2 regions of the Streptomyces sp. BR1 genome follow, and region 2 is predicted to be linked to the other one. Evidence: riboswitches for the same ligand, from Rfam matches in the RefSeq annotation. Region 2 holds a riboswitch; the other holds the start of a gene.
The links. A riboswitch is a leader RNA that binds a small molecule or an ion and turns the genes downstream of it on or off. The one in region 2 is predicted to bind S-adenosylmethionine.
Positions count from the first base shown of each region.

Region 1: linked by a shared signal. The riboswitch ahead of thrC (threonine synthase) and the one ahead of ACT1U9_RS22940 (aminotransferase class V-fold PLP-dependent enzyme) in region 2 are both predicted to bind S-adenosylmethionine.

Region 1 covers NZ_CM126252.1:3,928,115-3,936,027, reverse strand. Annotated here, with positions in the region: gene groL (chaperonin GroEL) at 1-1,005, opposite strand, end outside; gene ACT1U9_RS17255 (cold-shock protein) at 1,334-1,537, opposite strand; gene ACT1U9_RS17250 (MoaD/ThiS family protein) at 2,011-2,286, opposite strand; gene thrC (threonine synthase) at 2,315-3,610, opposite strand; SAM riboswitch class I at 3,628-3,755, opposite strand; gene ACT1U9_RS17240 (glucosyl-3-phosphoglycerate synthase) at 3,920-4,867, shown strand; gene ACT1U9_RS17235 (alpha,alpha-trehalose-phosphate synthase (UDP-forming)) at 4,943-6,340, shown strand; gene otsB (trehalose-phosphatase) at 6,547-7,389, opposite strand; gene ACT1U9_RS17225 (DUF3263 domain-containing protein) at 7,497-7,733, opposite strand; gene ACT1U9_RS17220 (extracellular solute-binding protein) at 7,777-7,913, opposite strand, start outside.
Region 2 covers NZ_CM126252.1:5,265,423-5,273,335, forward strand. Annotated here, with positions in the region: gene trpD (anthranilate phosphoribosyltransferase) at 126-1,190, shown strand; SAM riboswitch class IV at 1,287-1,404, shown strand; gene ACT1U9_RS22940 (aminotransferase class V-fold PLP-dependent enzyme) at 1,633-3,033, shown strand; gene ACT1U9_RS22945 (Lrp/AsnC family transcriptional regulator) at 3,154-3,438, opposite strand; gene ACT1U9_RS22950 (rhomboid family intramembrane serine protease) at 3,435-4,181, opposite strand; gene ACT1U9_RS22955 (hypothetical protein) at 4,349-4,594, shown strand; gene ACT1U9_RS22960 (NYN domain-containing protein) at 4,638-5,999, shown strand; gene ACT1U9_RS22965 (NlpC/P60 family protein) at 6,257-7,282, shown strand; gene ACT1U9_RS22970 (NlpC/P60 family protein) at 7,545-7,913, shown strand, end outside.

The sequences.
Region 1 (7,913 bases), 1.3 Mb from region 2:
ACCGGCACCGTCGACGATGGTGGTCTCGTCCTTGGTGATGACGACCTTGCGGGCGCGGCCCAGCAGGTCCAGGCCCGCGTTCTCCAGCTTGAGGCCGACCTCCTCGGAGATGACCGTGCCGCCGGTGAGGATGGCGATGTCGTTCAGCATCGCCTTGCGGCGGTCGCCGAAGCCCGGGGCCTTGACGGCGACGGACTTGAAGGTGCCGCGGATCTTGTTCACGACCAGGGTCGACAGGGCCTCGCCCTCGACGTCCTCGGCGATGATCAGGAGCGGCTTGCCCGACTGCATGACCTTCTCGAGGAGCGGCAGCAGGTCCTTGACCGAGCCGATCTTCGAGTTGACGATCAGGATGTACGGGTCGTCGAGCGCGGCTTCCATGCGCTCCATGTCGGTCGCGAAGTACGCCGAGATGTAGCCCTTGTCGAAGCGCATGCCCTCGGTGAGCTCAAGCTCCAGACCGAAGGTCTGGGACTCCTCGACGGTGATGACGCCTTCCTTGCCGACCTTGTCCATGGCCTCGGCGATGAGCTCGCCGATCTGGGTGTCGGCGGCGGAGATGGAGGCCGTCGAAGCGATCTGCTCCTTGGTCTCGACATCCTTCGCCTGCTCCAGCAGGGCGCCCGAGACGGCCTCGACGGCCTTCTCGATGCCGCGCTTCAGGGCCATCGGGTTGGCACCGGCGGCGACGTTGCGCAGGCCCTCGCGGACCAGCGCCTGGGCCAGGACGGTCGCGGTCGTCGTGCCGTCACCGGCGACGTCGTCGGTCTTCTTCGCGACTTCCTTGACCAGCTCGGCGCCGATCTTCTCGTACGGGTCCTCCAGCTCGATCTCCTTGGCGATGGACACACCATCGTTGGTGATCGTGGGGGCGCCCCACTTCTTCTCAAGGACGACGTTGCGACCCTTGGGGCCAAGGGTGACCTTGACGGCGTCGGCGAGCTGGTTCATGCCGCGCTCCAGGCCGCGCCGGGCCTCCTCGTCGAACGCGATGATCTTGGCCATGTGAAGTGGTCCTCCCGGACTGGGGTGGATGGCAAGGGACTGTGTGGGCGCCCGCGACGGACGGCCTGCCTGCCCGTGTGGTTCCTTGCCCCACCCGGCCTGCGGGCCTCGCCGACCCAGTCCTTCTGTCACTCTCACCAGGAGAGTGCTAACGCCAATGATTAGCACTCGACCCAGGAGAGTGCAAGGCCGTCCCAGCACAGTCCCCCGGTCGGGGACGGGCTCCGGCGCGCGCTCCGGCGCTCGGACACGCACGTGGGGCCCGCATCCATTTACAGAGGATGCGGGCCCCACGGCGTGAGTGCGTCGGTGGCCGATCGCGCCGAGATCAGACGGCGAGCTTGACCATGTCCGCCTGCGGACCCTTCTGGCCCTGCGAGATCTCGAACTCGACTCGCTGACCTTCTTCAAGGGTGCGGTAGCCGTCCATCTGGATCGCGCTGTAGTGGACGAAAACATCCGCACCACCGTCGACCGCGATGAAGCCGTACCCCTTCTCCGCGTTGAACCACTTGACGGTGCCCTGAGCCATGCCTAACTCCCCTATTACTGGCCCTTGCACGGGACCACACTTCGCGGACCCGGGTCAGACCTGCACCCTCCGACAGGAGAGGGTGTGCGCCGGAACGCGTCGACCGCGGCTGAATGTATCTGCCCAACTGCCCTCTGCAACAGGTCAATCGGACGAGAATTCCGGGCAGGGGTGAGGAGCGGAATGCCGTGTATTCCAGCATTCCGGGGCAAGTCGGGCCGGGCAAAGCGCACTTAAGGAGCAATTTGCTCGAACACTTTGACTGCTTCTCGACGCCGGTTCGTCGCGTTCTCATATGCACGTGGCACGCACAACGAAGGGGACTTCCCCACTGTACCGCGCTCAACCACACTGAATTGCCCCCTCCGCTTAGCTTGCGGAGGGGGCAATTCAGGTAACTCTGCGTGCTGCGACGGCGAGTGATTCGCCCTCGGTTCAGCTGGCTCAGCAGCCTCCGGCACTGTGCTTGACGGTCAGCCTCCGGCGACGGCCGGAATGATCGAGACGCCGGCGCCGTCCGGCGTGGCCGTCTCCAGGCCCTGCTCGAACCGGACGTCGTCGTCGTTCACGTACACGTTGACGAAGCGGCGCAGCTTGCCCTGGTCGTCCAGGACGCGCGCGGCGATCCCGGTGTGGTTCTTCTCCAGGTCCGCGATGACCTCGGCGAGGGTCGCGCCCTCGGCGGCCACCTCGGCCCTGCCGTCGGTGTACGTGCGGAGAATGGTGGGGATGCGGACGTTGACGCTCATGGTGTGCTGCCTTTCCGTGGCCGGTGGGTCAGTGGGCGAGGCCCGCGTCGCGGAACGCGTCCAGGCTCGGGCGGATCGTCGCGGTCGGGCCGGTCGTCGGGGCCACGGCGTCCAGGGTCTTGAGGCCGTCCCCCGTGTTGAGGACGACAGTAGTGAGCGCCGGGTCGAGCAGCCCGCTTTCGATGAGCTTGCGGGTGACACCGACCGTCACGCCGCCCGCCGTCTCGGCGAAGATGCCCTCGGTCCGGGCGAGCAGCTTGATCGCGTCGACGACCTGCTCGTCGTTCACGTCCTCCACCGCGCCGCCGGTGCGCCGGGCGATGTCCAGGACGTACGGGCCGTCCGCCGGGTTGCCGATGGCCAGGGACTTGGCGATGGTGTTCGGCTTCTGCGGCCGTACGACGTCGTGGCCCGCCTTGAAGGCGGTGGAGACCGGCGAGCAGCCCTCCGCCTGGGCGCCGAAGATCTTGTACGGCTTGTCCTCGACCAGGCCCAGCTTGATCAGCTCCTGGAGACCCTTGTCGATCTTCGTCAGCTGCGAGCCGGAGGCGATCGGGATGACGATCTGGTCGGGCAGCCGCCAGCCGAGCTGCTCGCAGATCTCGTACGCGAGGGTCTTGGAGCCCTCGCCGTAGTACGGCCGCAGGTTGACGTTGACGAAGCCCCAGCCCTCGCCCAGCGGATCGCCGATGAGCTCGGAGCAGAAGCGGTTGACGTCGTCGTAGTTGCCCTCGATGCCGACCAGCTCGCCGCCGTACACCGCGGCCATGACGACCTTGCCCTGCTCCAGGTCGTGCGGGATGAAGACGCAGGAGCGGAAGCCGGCCCGGGCGGCGGCCGCGCCGACCGCGCCCGCGAGGTTGCCGGTGGAGGAGCAGGAGAGCGTGGTGAAGCCGAACGCGCGGGCGGCCTCGACGGCGATGGCGACGACGCGGTCCTTGAAGGAGTGCGTCGGGTTGCCGGAGTCGTCCTTCACGTAAAGGCCGCCGGTGACGCCGAGCTCGCGGGCGAGATTGTCGGCCTTGACGAGCTTGGTGAAGCCGGGATTCAGGTTGGGCTTTTCAGCCACATTGGCCGGAACGGGCAGCAGCGGCGCATAGCGCCAGATGTTGTCGGGGCCCGCTTCGATCTGCGCGCGGAGCGCCTCGGGGTCACCCGTCGGAAGTTCGTACGCGACTTCGAGCGGCCCGAAACACAGGGCGCAGGCGAAGATGGGGCCGAGGTCGAAGCGCTCGCCGCATTCCCGGCAGGAAAGCGCGACGGCGGGTCCGAGGTTCACGGTGCTGGAGGCGTTTGCGACGGTGTCGACAGTGTGCACAGCCATGATGGCGAGGCCCTTTCTCCTCATCTTCCCCATGGCGCATTTCGCCATGAGACGGAATTGGCACCTTCCCCACCGTGACCTCGCGGTCGGCAGGAGGGTTGCCGGGACTTCAACGGGCCGTTCCCTCAGTCCCTCTGGATGAGCGCTGTGGCACCGGGTCCAGGACCCGGGCATTTGTTCGCGCGACGACCCCGACATGCGACGGTCATCCGCGTTGTTCAAGACTGTAACCGAAGGCATGGACGGTTGAGACAGTCGTCCGAACCGCGAGATGGATCACAAAAACACCGCACAAGGAGGCTCCGGCTCGTGTTGGAAGAGGTGGAGCGCTGGCTGAGCAGGCGTTCCTGGTCCGCGGCCGACCGGCCGCTGGACCGGATCATGGCCGCCAAGCGCCGCAGCGGCACCACGGTCAGCGTGGTGCTGCCCGCGCTCGACGAGGAGGCCACGGTCGGCGAGATCGTCGCCGCGATCCGGCGCGAGCTGATGACCGAGGACGTCTCCCTGGTCGACGAGCTGGTGGTGATCGACTCCGGCTCCACCGACCGTACGGCCGAGGTCGCCGCGGCCGCCGGTGCCCGGGTCGTGCACCGGGACGCGATCCTGCCCCGCATCCCGGCACTGCCCGGCAAGGGCGAGGTCCTGTGGCGCTCGCTCCTGGTCACCACCGGTGACCTCGTCTGCTTCGTCGACGCGGACCTGAAGGAGTTCGACGCGGGCTTCGTGTCCGGGATCGTCGGCCCGCTCCTGACCGACCCGGACGTGGACTTCGTCAAGGCGATGTACGACCGCCCGCTGGGCTCCGCCGCAGGTCAGGGCGGCCGGGTGACCGAGCTGGTGGCCCGCCCGCTGCTGAACCTGCACTGGCCTCAGCTCGCCGGTTTCGTCCAGCCGCTCGGCGGCGAGTACGCGGCCCGGCGCTCGCTGCTTGAGCGGCTGCCGTTCCCGGTCGGTTACGGAGTGGAGCTGGGGCTGCTCGTCGACGCGCTGCACACGGTGGGCCTGGACGCGCTGGCCCAGGTCGACGTGGGCGTACGAAAGCACCGCCATCAGGACGGCCAGGCGCTCGGCCGGATGGCGGCCGCGATCTACCGCACGGCCCAACTCCGGCTCTCCCGCGCCCACTTGGTCCGCCCGTCGCTGACCCAGTTCGAGCGCGGCGAGGACGGATTCGTGCCGCGCACGTACCCGGTGGACACCGAGGAGCGGCCGCCGATGAGGGAAATCTCGGAGTACGCGGTGCATCGGGCGGCGTAAGCCGGCGTGTCCATCAGGAGTCGGTGCCGCCGTTCGTACGTTTGAGGCATTCCGCTTCGGGCTAGGTTCGTGTCCATGGTCTCCGCGCGCGCTGCCCAGGTCCTCGTCGCGTCCAACCGCGGCCCGGTCTCCTACGCCCTCGGCGACGACGGGACGCTCACGTCCCGGCGCGGCGGCGGCGGAATGGTCTCGGGCCTCTCCGCGATCGGCCAGGACGCGGACTCGCTGTGGGTGTGCTCGGCGCTCGGCGACGGCGACCGGGAGGCCGTACGGCGCGGGGTGGCCGAGCCGGGTGTGCGGATGCTGGACATCGACGCCTCCGTGCACGCGGACGCGTACAACGGGATCGCGAACTCGGTGCTGTGGTTCGTCCACCACATGCTGTACCAGACGCCTCTGGAGCCGGTCTTCGACGCGGAGTTCCGGCGTCAGTGGGGGGCGTACGAGACGTACAACCGGGCGTTCGCGGAGGCGCTGGCGGAGGCGGCGGCCGACGGGGCGGCGGTGCTGGTCCAGGACTACCACCTCGCCCTGGTCCCCGGGATGCTCCGCGAACTCCGCCCCGATCTGCGGATCGGGCACTTCTCGCATACGCCGTGGGCGCCGGTGGAGTACTTCCGGATGCTGCCGGACGACGTGGCCGAGCAGTTGCTGCGCGGGATGCTCGGCGCGGACCGGCTCGGCTTCCTCACCCACCGCTGGGCGGACGCGTTCACGCGCTGCTGTACGGATGTGCTGGGCGGAACCGGCTCCACCCGGATCGGGGTGCACGCACTGGGCGCGGACGCCGACTTCCTGCGGCGGCGCGCCCATGAGCCGGACGTGGAGTCGCGGATGGCGGCGCTGCGGGCGGAGATCGGCGCGGGTCGCCGTGCCATCGTGCGGGTCGACCGCACCGAGCTGTCGAAGAACATCGTGCGAGGGCTGCTGGCGTATCGGCAGCTGCTTGAGGAGCGGGCGGAGTGGCGGGAGCGGGTGGTGCATGTCGCCTTCGCGTATCCGTCGCGGCAGGATCTGGGGGTGTACCGGGAGTACACGGCGGAGGTCGGCCGAGTGGCCGACTCGATCAACTCGACGTACGGAACGCCGAGTTGGACCCCGGTCGTGCTCCATGTCAAGGACGACTTCGCGCGGTCGCTGGCGGCGTATCGGCTGGCGGATGTGGCGCTGGTGAATCCCATCCGGGACGGGATGAACCTGGTCGCCAAGGAGGTGCCGGTGGTGTCCGACGAGGGGTGCGTGCTGGTGCTGTCGCGGGAGGCGGGGGCGGCGGAGGAGCTGGAGGCCGACGCGCTGATGGTGAACCCGTACGACGTGTCCGCGACGGCTTCTGCGCTGCACGAGGCGTTGTCCATGGCGGGGGAGGAACGTGCGGCCCGCACCAAGCGACTGGCCGCCGCGGCCACCGCGTTGCCGCCGCAGCGGTGGTTCCTGGACCAGGTGGAGGCGCTGCGTTCCGCCGCGCCGCGCTGAATTTCCCCCACCCCGCCCCTTCCCGAAAGCCTCCGGCGGGTGTCGGTCGTCTGCGAGCCGGTGGGGGCTGGTCGCGCAGTTCCCCGCGCCCCTAAGAGGGCCCGAAGGGCCCATCAAGGGGCGCGGGGAACTGCGCGAGCAACCCAGCACAGTCCGCAGACGCAGAGATCCCTCGGAGAGTTTCGGGAAGGGGTGGGGTGGGGGAGCTAAAGGCGGTCCGCCAAGGACGACAGGAACGCGACCACCGCCCCCGGACCCGGCACCAACACGTCCGCCCGGTCCGCCAGTTCGGGGACCTCCGAAGAGCCGCTGCACACCAGCAGACCCGGCACCCCGTCCGAACGGAGCTTCTCCACCGCCGCGAACGCGGGGAGATCGCCCAGGTCGTCCCCCGCGTACACAACGGAACCCGCCCCCACCTCCCGCAGGTACTCCGCCAACGCCATCCCCTTGTCCATCCCCGGAGGGCGAAGCTCCAGGACCAGCCGCCCCGGCTCCAGGATCAGCCCGTGCCGCGCGGCAAGCGACGCCAGCGGGGACTGCAGCGCGGCGAACGCGGCCTCGGGGTCGCTCGCCCGCCGCGTATGGACCGCGACAGCCTGCCCCTTCTCCTCGATCCACGTACCGCGCCACGCCCCGTGCGTATCGAGTACGCCCGGGAGTTCGGCCCGCGCGGCGGCGACACCGGGATGCGGGGCGGGGGCGTGCACGGTCCCGCTGACCGCGTCCCAGCGCTCGGCCCCGTAATGGCCGAGCACGACGAGGTGTTCCAGGCCCGCGACACCCGCGAAGCCCCCGTACCGTACGGCCACACCCGCCGGACGCCCGGTGATCACCGCGACCGAGGCGACCTTGGGCGCGAGCGCGGCGAGCGCGGGGACGGCGCCGGGGTGGGCGCGGGCCTGCTCCGGGTCGGGGACGATCTCGGCTAGCGTGCCGTCGAAGTCGAGCGCGACCACGGCCCGCTCGGGCGTCGCCAGGATCGCGGCGAGCGCGTCGCGTCCGGCGGAGGTGGCAGGGGTCGGCAGGGGGTGCGGTTGGCTGCCCATGCCACGACCCTAGCGGCGGGGTCCTGACGCAGCCATGGCCAACGCGTGACGAACATCGTGGCCGGGTGCCGCCATGACCTCCGCGTCACGAACGTCGTCGCTCGACTTCACGAACGCCGTTCGCGCTGCGCCTCTCGCACGCGGCGCAGGCGGTTGACCGTGACCGGGTCGTGGGCGAGGGCGCGCTCGTCGTCGAGGAGGGCGTTGAGGAGCTGGTAGTAGTGGGTCGGCGAGATCCCCAGCCGCTCCCGTACGGCCCGCTCCTTGGCGCCGGGGCCGGCCCAGGAACGGGCTTCCATGGCGAGCACGGCCTTCTCGCGCTCGCCGAGGGGGTTGTCGGTCATACGATCCAACGTATCGGGTCGCGGTGACGAACCCACCCCGTGCCTACTCCGCGTTCTCCGCGTCCAGGGCCACCTTCGCGATGCCCTCCAGGACCGCCTTCGGGTCGTCGTTCTCCTGGACCGCCGCGCCGATCCGCTTCTTGATCGCCTCGCTGACCCTGGGCCACGACGTCTTGCCGA
Region 2 (7,913 bases):
AGCGGTATCGCTGTACGCCACACAGCACAGGGCCCCGTCCACGCGATGGACGGGGCCCTTCGCCGTCCCCGGGGCTGGATAGGGTGTTCCCATCCCATACCCGTAGATGGACCCAGGAGTGGACCATGAACGTTGTGACCCCGGTCGGCGGCGACAGCGTGGCGGCCTACTCCTGGCCGGGCGTACTGGACGCACTGCTCAGCGGCACCGACCAGAGCGCGGACGCCACCGCCTGGGCGATGGACCGGATCATGCGCGGCGAGGCGAGCGACGCGCAGATCGCCGCCTTCATGGTGGCCCTGCGGGCCAAGGGCGAGACGGTCGCCGAGATCACCGGCATGGTCCGGGCGATGTACGAGCACGCCAATCTGATCGAGGTCCCCGGCCCGACCGTGGACATCGTCGGCACCGGCGGCGACGGCGCCAAGACCGTCAACATCTCCACCATGTCCGCGATCGTGGTGGCGGGCACCGGCGCGAAGGTCGTCAAGCACGGCAACCGGGCCGCGTCCTCGGCCAGCGGCGCCTCCGACGTCCTGGAGAAGCTCGGCGTCAATCTGAACCTCACCCCCCGCCGGGTGGTCGAGGTGGCCGAGCAGGCGGGCATCACGTTCTGCTTCGCCGTGACGTTCCACCCCGCGCTGCGCTACGTGGCCCCCGCGCGCCGCGAGCTCGGCATCCGCACCACCTTCAACTTCCTGGGCCCGCTGACCAATCCGGCCCGGGTGAAGGCCCAGGCCACCGGGGTCGCGGACGCGCGGGTGGCGCCGATCGTGGCCGGGGTGCTCGCCGAGCGCGGCTCCTCCGCGCTGGTCTTCCGCGGCGACGACGGCCTCGACGAGCTGACGACCACCGCGACCTCGCGGGTCTGGATCGTGCGGGACGGCGCCGTGCGCGAGGAGCCCTTCGACCCGAGGGACGTGGGCATCGACCTGGTGCCGGTCGAGGCGCTGCGCGGCGCGGACGCCTCGTACAACGCGGACGTGGCCAGACGGCTGCTCGCGGGGGAGAGAGGGCCGGTGCGGGACGCGGTGCTGCTCAACTCGGCGGCGGCCCTGGTCGCCCTGGAGCCGGGCGAGGGCACTCTGGTCGAGCAGATCCGGGCCAAGATCGACAAGGCGGCCGAGGCGGTGGACTCGGGCGCGGCTCGCCGCACCCTGGAGCGCTGGGTCGCGGCGAGCAACGCGTAGATCCGAAGCGGTCCCGTACGAGTGTGACGCAAGGCGCGGTCCGGATGCCGGACTGCGCCTTGCGCGTACGCGGACATATGGCAGGATGCTTTCCAAGGTCATGAGTGACAGCGACTACGGCCCCGGCCCGCTGTCCGGCAACCCTCCGTCCGTGGCGGGGTGCCCCGGGTGAAGACCAGGCCGTAGGCAGCGAGGTCTACGGCAAGCGCGGACCCCTGCGCACTCATTTCCTTGAGTGGCGCGCCCCTGGGGTCCTGGTCCTCAAGGGAGCAGTCTCGTGAGCAAGCGAATGCGATAGGGCCTTCGGCCCCTCTTTCTGTACACCTCCGTACGCCCTTCTTTCGCGTACGTCGAGGTCAACCCCCGTGCGCCGAACGGCCGTCGAGCCGTCGCCGCGGGGCCTTCACAGTCAGTTCGCCTTGTCCTGCCGGGAGATACCGCCATGTCCGCATACGCGTCGACGTCCACCGCCACCTCTGCTTCCGCCTCCGCTTCTGCTTCCGAAGAGTCCTGCTGTGCCGCGCCGCTGCCGGTGCTGGGCCGCGATGTCACCGTCCCGCTGGTCACCGGCGGCGAGGTGACCTACGCCGCCCTCGACTACGCGGCGAGCGCGCCGGCCCTCCAGCGGGTGTGGGACGACGTCGCCGCGTACGCCCCGTACTACGGCAGCGTGCACCGGGGTGCGGGCTATCTCTCGCAGCTCTCCACCGACCTGTTCGAGAACAGCCGGGCGGCGGTGGCGGAGTTCCTGGACTGCCGCCCGAGTGACCAGGTGGTCTTCACCCGCTCGACGACCGACTCCCTGAACCTCCTCGCCCAGGTGATCCCGGCCGACTGCCAGGTCTTCGTCTTCGAGACCGAGCACCACGCCTCGCTGCTGCCGTGGCGGGACGCGCGGGTGACCTACCTCAACGCGCCGCGTACGCCGCAGCAGGCGGTGGCCACGCTGGAGCGGGCGCTCGCCGACCGTGACCCGTACGGTCCGGCGCTGGTGTGCGTGACCGGTGCGTCGAATGTGACCGGTGAGCTGTGGCCGGTGCGGGAGTTGGCGGCGGCCGCGCACGCCCACGGCGCGCGGATCGTGCTCGACGCGGCGCAGCTGGCGCCCCATCACCCCGTTTCCGTACGGGAGTTGGACGTCGACTGGATCGCGTTCTCCGGGCACAAGCTGTACGCGCCGTTCGGCTCGGGTGTGCTCGCGGGGCGGGCCGACTGGCTCCAGGCGTCCGAGCCGTATCTGGCGGGCGGGGGCGCGTCGCGGCGGGTCGCGCGGCGCGGTGACGGCGGGGTGGATGTGGAGTGGCACACCACGGCCGCGCGGCACGAGGCCGGTTCGCCGAACGTCATCGGTGTGTACGCGATTGCGTCCGCCTGCAAGGCGCTGAGCGAGGCGGGGTTCGCGGCGCTGGTGGAGCGGGAGAAGCACCTGATCGCGAAGGTGCGTACGGGGCTTGCGGCGGTGCCGGAGGTGCGGGTGCTGTCGCTCTTCGGCGACGACGCGCCTCGGGTGGGCGTCATCTCGTTCGTGGTGGAGGGGTGGAACAGCTCGCACTTCGCGGCGGCGTTGTCCGCGGAGTACGGGATCGGGGTGCGGGACGGGTTGTTCTGCGCTCATCCGCTGGTGCGGACGTTGCTGGGGAGTGAGCCGCAGGAGCCGGGGGAGTGCGGGGCGCCCGAGGCGGAGCCGGGGGAGCGGTCGTTGAACGCGATCCGGGTCAGCTTTGGGGCGGGGACGCCGGACGAGCATGTGGATCGCTTTGTGCGGGCGGTTGGGGAACTGGTCCGGGACGGTGCGAAGTGGGAGTACCGGACGGAGGAAGGTCGCTGCGTCCCGGCGGTGTGAATCCCCCACCCCACCCCTTCCCGAAACTCTCCGAGGGAGCTCTTTGGGTGCGGGCCGTGCTGGGTTGCTCGCGCAGTTCCCCGCGCCCCTGACTACCTAGGGGCGCGGGCTGCCGGTGGGCTACTCCGCGTCCAGGCCGATGGCGAACGCCGCCTCCAGGTCGTGCTGGGAGTAGGTGCGGAACGCCACGTGCGTGTCCGTGGCCTCTACGCCCGGGATCTTGCTGATGCGGCCGGGGATGATGTCCGCGAGGTTGTCGTGGCGGGCCACTCGGACCAGGGCGATCAGGTCGTAGGTGCCGGTCACCGAGTAGACCTCGGACACGTTCTCCAGCGCCGCGATCGACTCCGCGATCTCGGGGATCCGGTCCACGCTGGTCTTGATGAGCACGATCGCGGTGATCACGGCTGGTCTTCTCCCTCGGTGGCGGCGGTGGCGGCCGACGCCGGTGGCGGCTTCGGTCGTTTCACTCTAGCCGTACGGCGATAACGTCCCCAGGCGTAGAGAAAGCCCAGGCCGAAGCCGACCAGATGGGCCAGATACGCCACCCCGGGCCCGGCCGGCGCCGCCCGTACCGCGAGCCACTGGAGCACGAACCAGAAGACCAGCACGATCCAGGCGGGAAAGCGCAGCGGCAGGAAGAAGAGGAACGGGAAGAGGCTGGTCACCCGCGCCCGGGGGAAGAGATACAGGAACGCGCCCAGGACCCCCGAGATCGCGCCGGACGCGCCCACCAGGGTCTGGTCGGAGGTGGAGTGCGCCGCCGCGTACGCCAGCAGGGCCAGATAGCCCACGCCCAGATAGAAGAGTGCGAACGCGACCTTGCCCATGCGTTCCTCGGCCATCGCGCCGAAGACGTAGAGGAAGAGCATGTTCCCCAGCAGATGCAGCCAGTTGCCGTGGACGAAGAGCGCGGTGAGGGGGGTGACGAGGGCGCCGGGGTCGCCCGTCGTGAGTTCGTTCGGGATGACACCCCAGCGGGCGAAATACGCGCTCTGGGCGGTGAGTAGTGCGTCCCCTGTTCCGTATGAGGGATTCAGGCCGGACACCGGGCTGATGATGAAGATCAGGCAGCAGAGCGCGAGCACCGTGTAGGTGACCGCCGGGCCCCGCGCCGCCGTTCCCCGCAGGGCACTCCGCTTGATCATGACCAGAGCATGGCGTAACGGGAGCGAACGGTACAGACCGCCTCGCCGTGCCGTGGCACAGCCGGTAGGCCGTAGGGTTACGGGCAGTACATCCGCAGTTCGACGGCGCACCGCGAGATCCTGGACCATGGCCGATCATTGACAGCATGGAAGAAGGACGGCACTCCATGACCACCGTTCCCCAGCCGACCGCCGACACCCGGTGGCGCTGCACGCTCTGCGGCAACCTGACCCGCTTCGACGTCACCCGCTCGTCGAAGGTCGTCGAGTACGTCCATCTGGACCTCGCCGGAGAGCCGAAGGTCGAGGAGCGCGAGGTGGTCAGTGAGACCATCGAGTCGGTGCGCTGCCGCTGGTGCAACGCGGTGGACCAGATCGAGCTCGTGGACAGGCCGGGCGCCGACTCCCAGTGACGGGGTCCCGGTGAGCGACGGACGACAGTTGAGGTGACGGATTGTGGAGCATGCAAGCGGTGCCGAACCGGCCGGTGCTGCCGGTGACGGCCCCGCCGAGGTGCTCGACCGCCCGCTGCCCGAAGGGGTGCGGCGCCGGGTCGTCGCGCTGGTCTCGGACGCCTTCGGCGGGCTGACCGTCACCGAACTGCCGTCCCAGTTGCGGCAGTACGCCCGTTTCACCCCGATCCGTCGCGCCAAGTTCGCGGGCAACGCGATGGCCGCCGCCCTCGAATCCGACCCGCTGTTCCGGCAGCGGATCGGGGAGCGCCTGAAGGAGGCTCAGCCGGAGCTGGCCGCCGCTCTGGAGTCCGGTGCGCCCCCTGCGGCCGCCGACCCGGTGGACGTCGCGGCCGCCGCCTATGTGCTGCGCCCCACCGGCTGGGTCAAGCTCGTCGCCGCCGCGGGCGAGGAGGCCCAGCGCGCGGACGCCGAGCGCGCCGACGAGGAGGGCCGGCGCGAACTGGAGCGGCTGCGCGCGGAGCTGGCCGAGGCGCACGAGCGGGGCCGCGCCGAACACGAGGAGCTGCGCGCCGACCTCGCGGCCGCCCGCAAGGAAGCCGAAACGCTCCAGCGCAAGCTGCGCAGCGCGCTCAGCGACGTCAAGCGCGGCGAGGCCGCCCTACGCAAGGCCACCGGGGAGATCGACGGGGTCAGAGCGGAGGCGGCGGCCCGGGTGGCCGCCGCCGAGAGCGAGTCGCGGCGGCTCAAGACCCGCCTGGGCGAGGCCGAGGCGTCCGTCGAGGCGAGCCGGCGCGCGGTGCGCGAGGGGCGCTCCATCGAGGACATGCGGCTGCGGCTGCTCCTCGACACGGTCCTGGACGCGGCCTCCGGGCTGCGCCGCGAACTGGCGCTGCCCCCGGCCTCGGTGCGCCCTGCCGACACCGTGGACGCGGTCGCCCCCGGCCAGATGACCCCGAAGGACATCGCGGCCCGGGCCCTGTCCGAGACCGACCCCGCGCTGCTCGACCAGCTGCTCGCGCTGCCGCAGGTGCATCTGGTGGTGGACGGCTACAACGTCACCAAGACCGGCTATCCGACGATGCCGTTGGAGAAGCAGCGGCTGCGCCTGCTCGGCGGTCTCTCGATGCTCGCCGCGCAGACCGGCGCCGAGATCACCTGTGTCTTCGACGGCGCCGAGCTCGCCGCCCCGGTGCTCCTCGCCCCGCCCAGAGGCGTACGGGTGCTGTTCTCCAAGCCGGGCGTGACCGCCGACGAGCTGATCCGCCAGCTCGTACGGGCCGAGCCGTCAGGGCGTCCCGTGGTGGTCGTCTCGACCGACCGCGAGGTCGCGGACGGCGTCGCCAAGGCCGGTGCCCGGCCCGTCGCGTCCGTCATGCTTCTGAAGCGGCTTTCGCGCGTCTAGTAACTCCTGCGTTCAATGCCCGAATTCGGGTGATCAGTTCCCAGCACTCTGTCAAGTGCCCATTACTACGCGTGGGATGACTGTAAAGAATCCTCCCTGCGACCGAGTTTTTGCGTATCAGGATTTGAACTGATCACAAGAGGGTCACTAGGGTCGGGGCTCGAACCTTCACGCGGTTGATCACTCGTCCGGGGTGACCGTGAAGGTCCCGCCGAGTCTGCGCTGTTCGGCGGCTGAGGAAGAAGGAGCTCGCCTTCGTGGCGTCCCACCGTCGACCCAAGCCCGCGAGCCGCACCCGTGTGACCGTGCTCACCGCGACCGCCGCCGCGGCCGTCGCTCTCACGTCCCAGGCCGCGCACGCGGACCCGAAGCCTTCCAAGAGCGAAGTGAAGGCCAAGGTCGACAAGCTCTACGACGAGGCCGAGCAGGCGACGGAGAAGTACAACGGCGCCAAGGAGAAGCAGGACCAGCTGGAGAAGCAGGTCGGCGCGCTCCAGGACAAGGTGGCCCGCGGCCAGGACGAGCTCAACAAGCTGCGCGACGGCCTGGGTTCGATGGCTTCGGCGCAGTACCGCTCGGGCGGTATCGACCCCTCGGTCCAGCTCTTCCTCTCCTCCAACCCGGACGACTTCCTGGACAAGGCGTCCTCCCTTGACCAGCTGAGCGCCAAGCAGACCGAGGCGCTGCAGAAGATCCAGGAGAAGCAGCGCAGCCTCGCGCAGGAGCGCAAGGAAGCCACGGACAAGCTCAAGGACCTCGCGGACACCCGCAAGGAGCTCGGCGACAAGAAGGCCGAGACCCAGTCCAAGCTCGCCGACGCGCAGAAGCTCCTCAACTCGCTGACCGCCGCCGAGAAGGCGTCGCTCGCGGCCGACGACGCGCGCGCCAACCGCACCGAGACCCGCACCGACCTCGGCAGCGAGGTCCCCGCCTCGCAGCGCGGCGCCGCGGCCCTCTCCGCCGCCCAGTCGCAGATCGGCAAGCCGTACGTGTACGGCGCCACCGGCACCGCCTCGTTCGACTGCTCGGGGCTCACCTCCTGGGCGTACCGCCAGGCCGGCGTGAACATACCCCGCACCTCGCAGGAGCAGGCCACCGCCGGCACCCAGATAGGCCGCAGCCAGCTCAAGCCGGGCGACCTGGTGCTCTTCTACGGCGACCTGCACCACGTCGGCCTCTACGCGGGCAACGGCCAGGTGCTGCACGCCCCGAAGCCGGGCGCGGTCGTGCGCTACGAGTCCATGGACAACATGCCGTTCCAGTTCGGTGTCCGCATCGGCTGACGCCCCGCGCGACACGTACGGCCCGGTCACGGGTCGCTTGCCGACCACGCCCGAACGGGCGAATTCCGGCAACTCGCGCTGACGCCACGCCCCGCCGGTGACCTGTGTTCTCCGGTGGGGCGTCACTTTGCGTAGGCACAAGGGTCGTTGGCCGCCCGTGCCGGTCCCGCTACTGTCCGGCGTGCGGTGCCCCCGTGAACCTCCAACTCGTCCGCCCGCCCGGGCGGCAGGGGTCGCACCGGCGGAAGGAGTGCGGCTTCACGTGGCGTCCCATCGCCGTCCCACGCAGCCCGGCCTCGGCCAGACCACCCGGGTCACCGTTCTCTCCGCGGCGGCGGCCACCGCGGCCGCGGCCTTCGCGGCACCGGCGAGCGCCGACCCGGGCGACACCGGCAAGGCCAGGGTCGACCGGCTCTTCGCCCAGGCGGAGAAGGCGACCGAGGAGTACGACAAGGCGGACGAGCACGCCACCGAGCTGCGCAGGCAGGTCAGTGACGCGCAGGACAGCGTCGCCCGGGGCCAGGAGCGGATCAACCGGATGCGGGGCGCGCTCGGCGCGATCGCCGGCGCCCAGTACCGCTCCGGGGGCATCGACCCCTCCCTCGCGCTGCTGCTCTCCGAGAACCCGGAC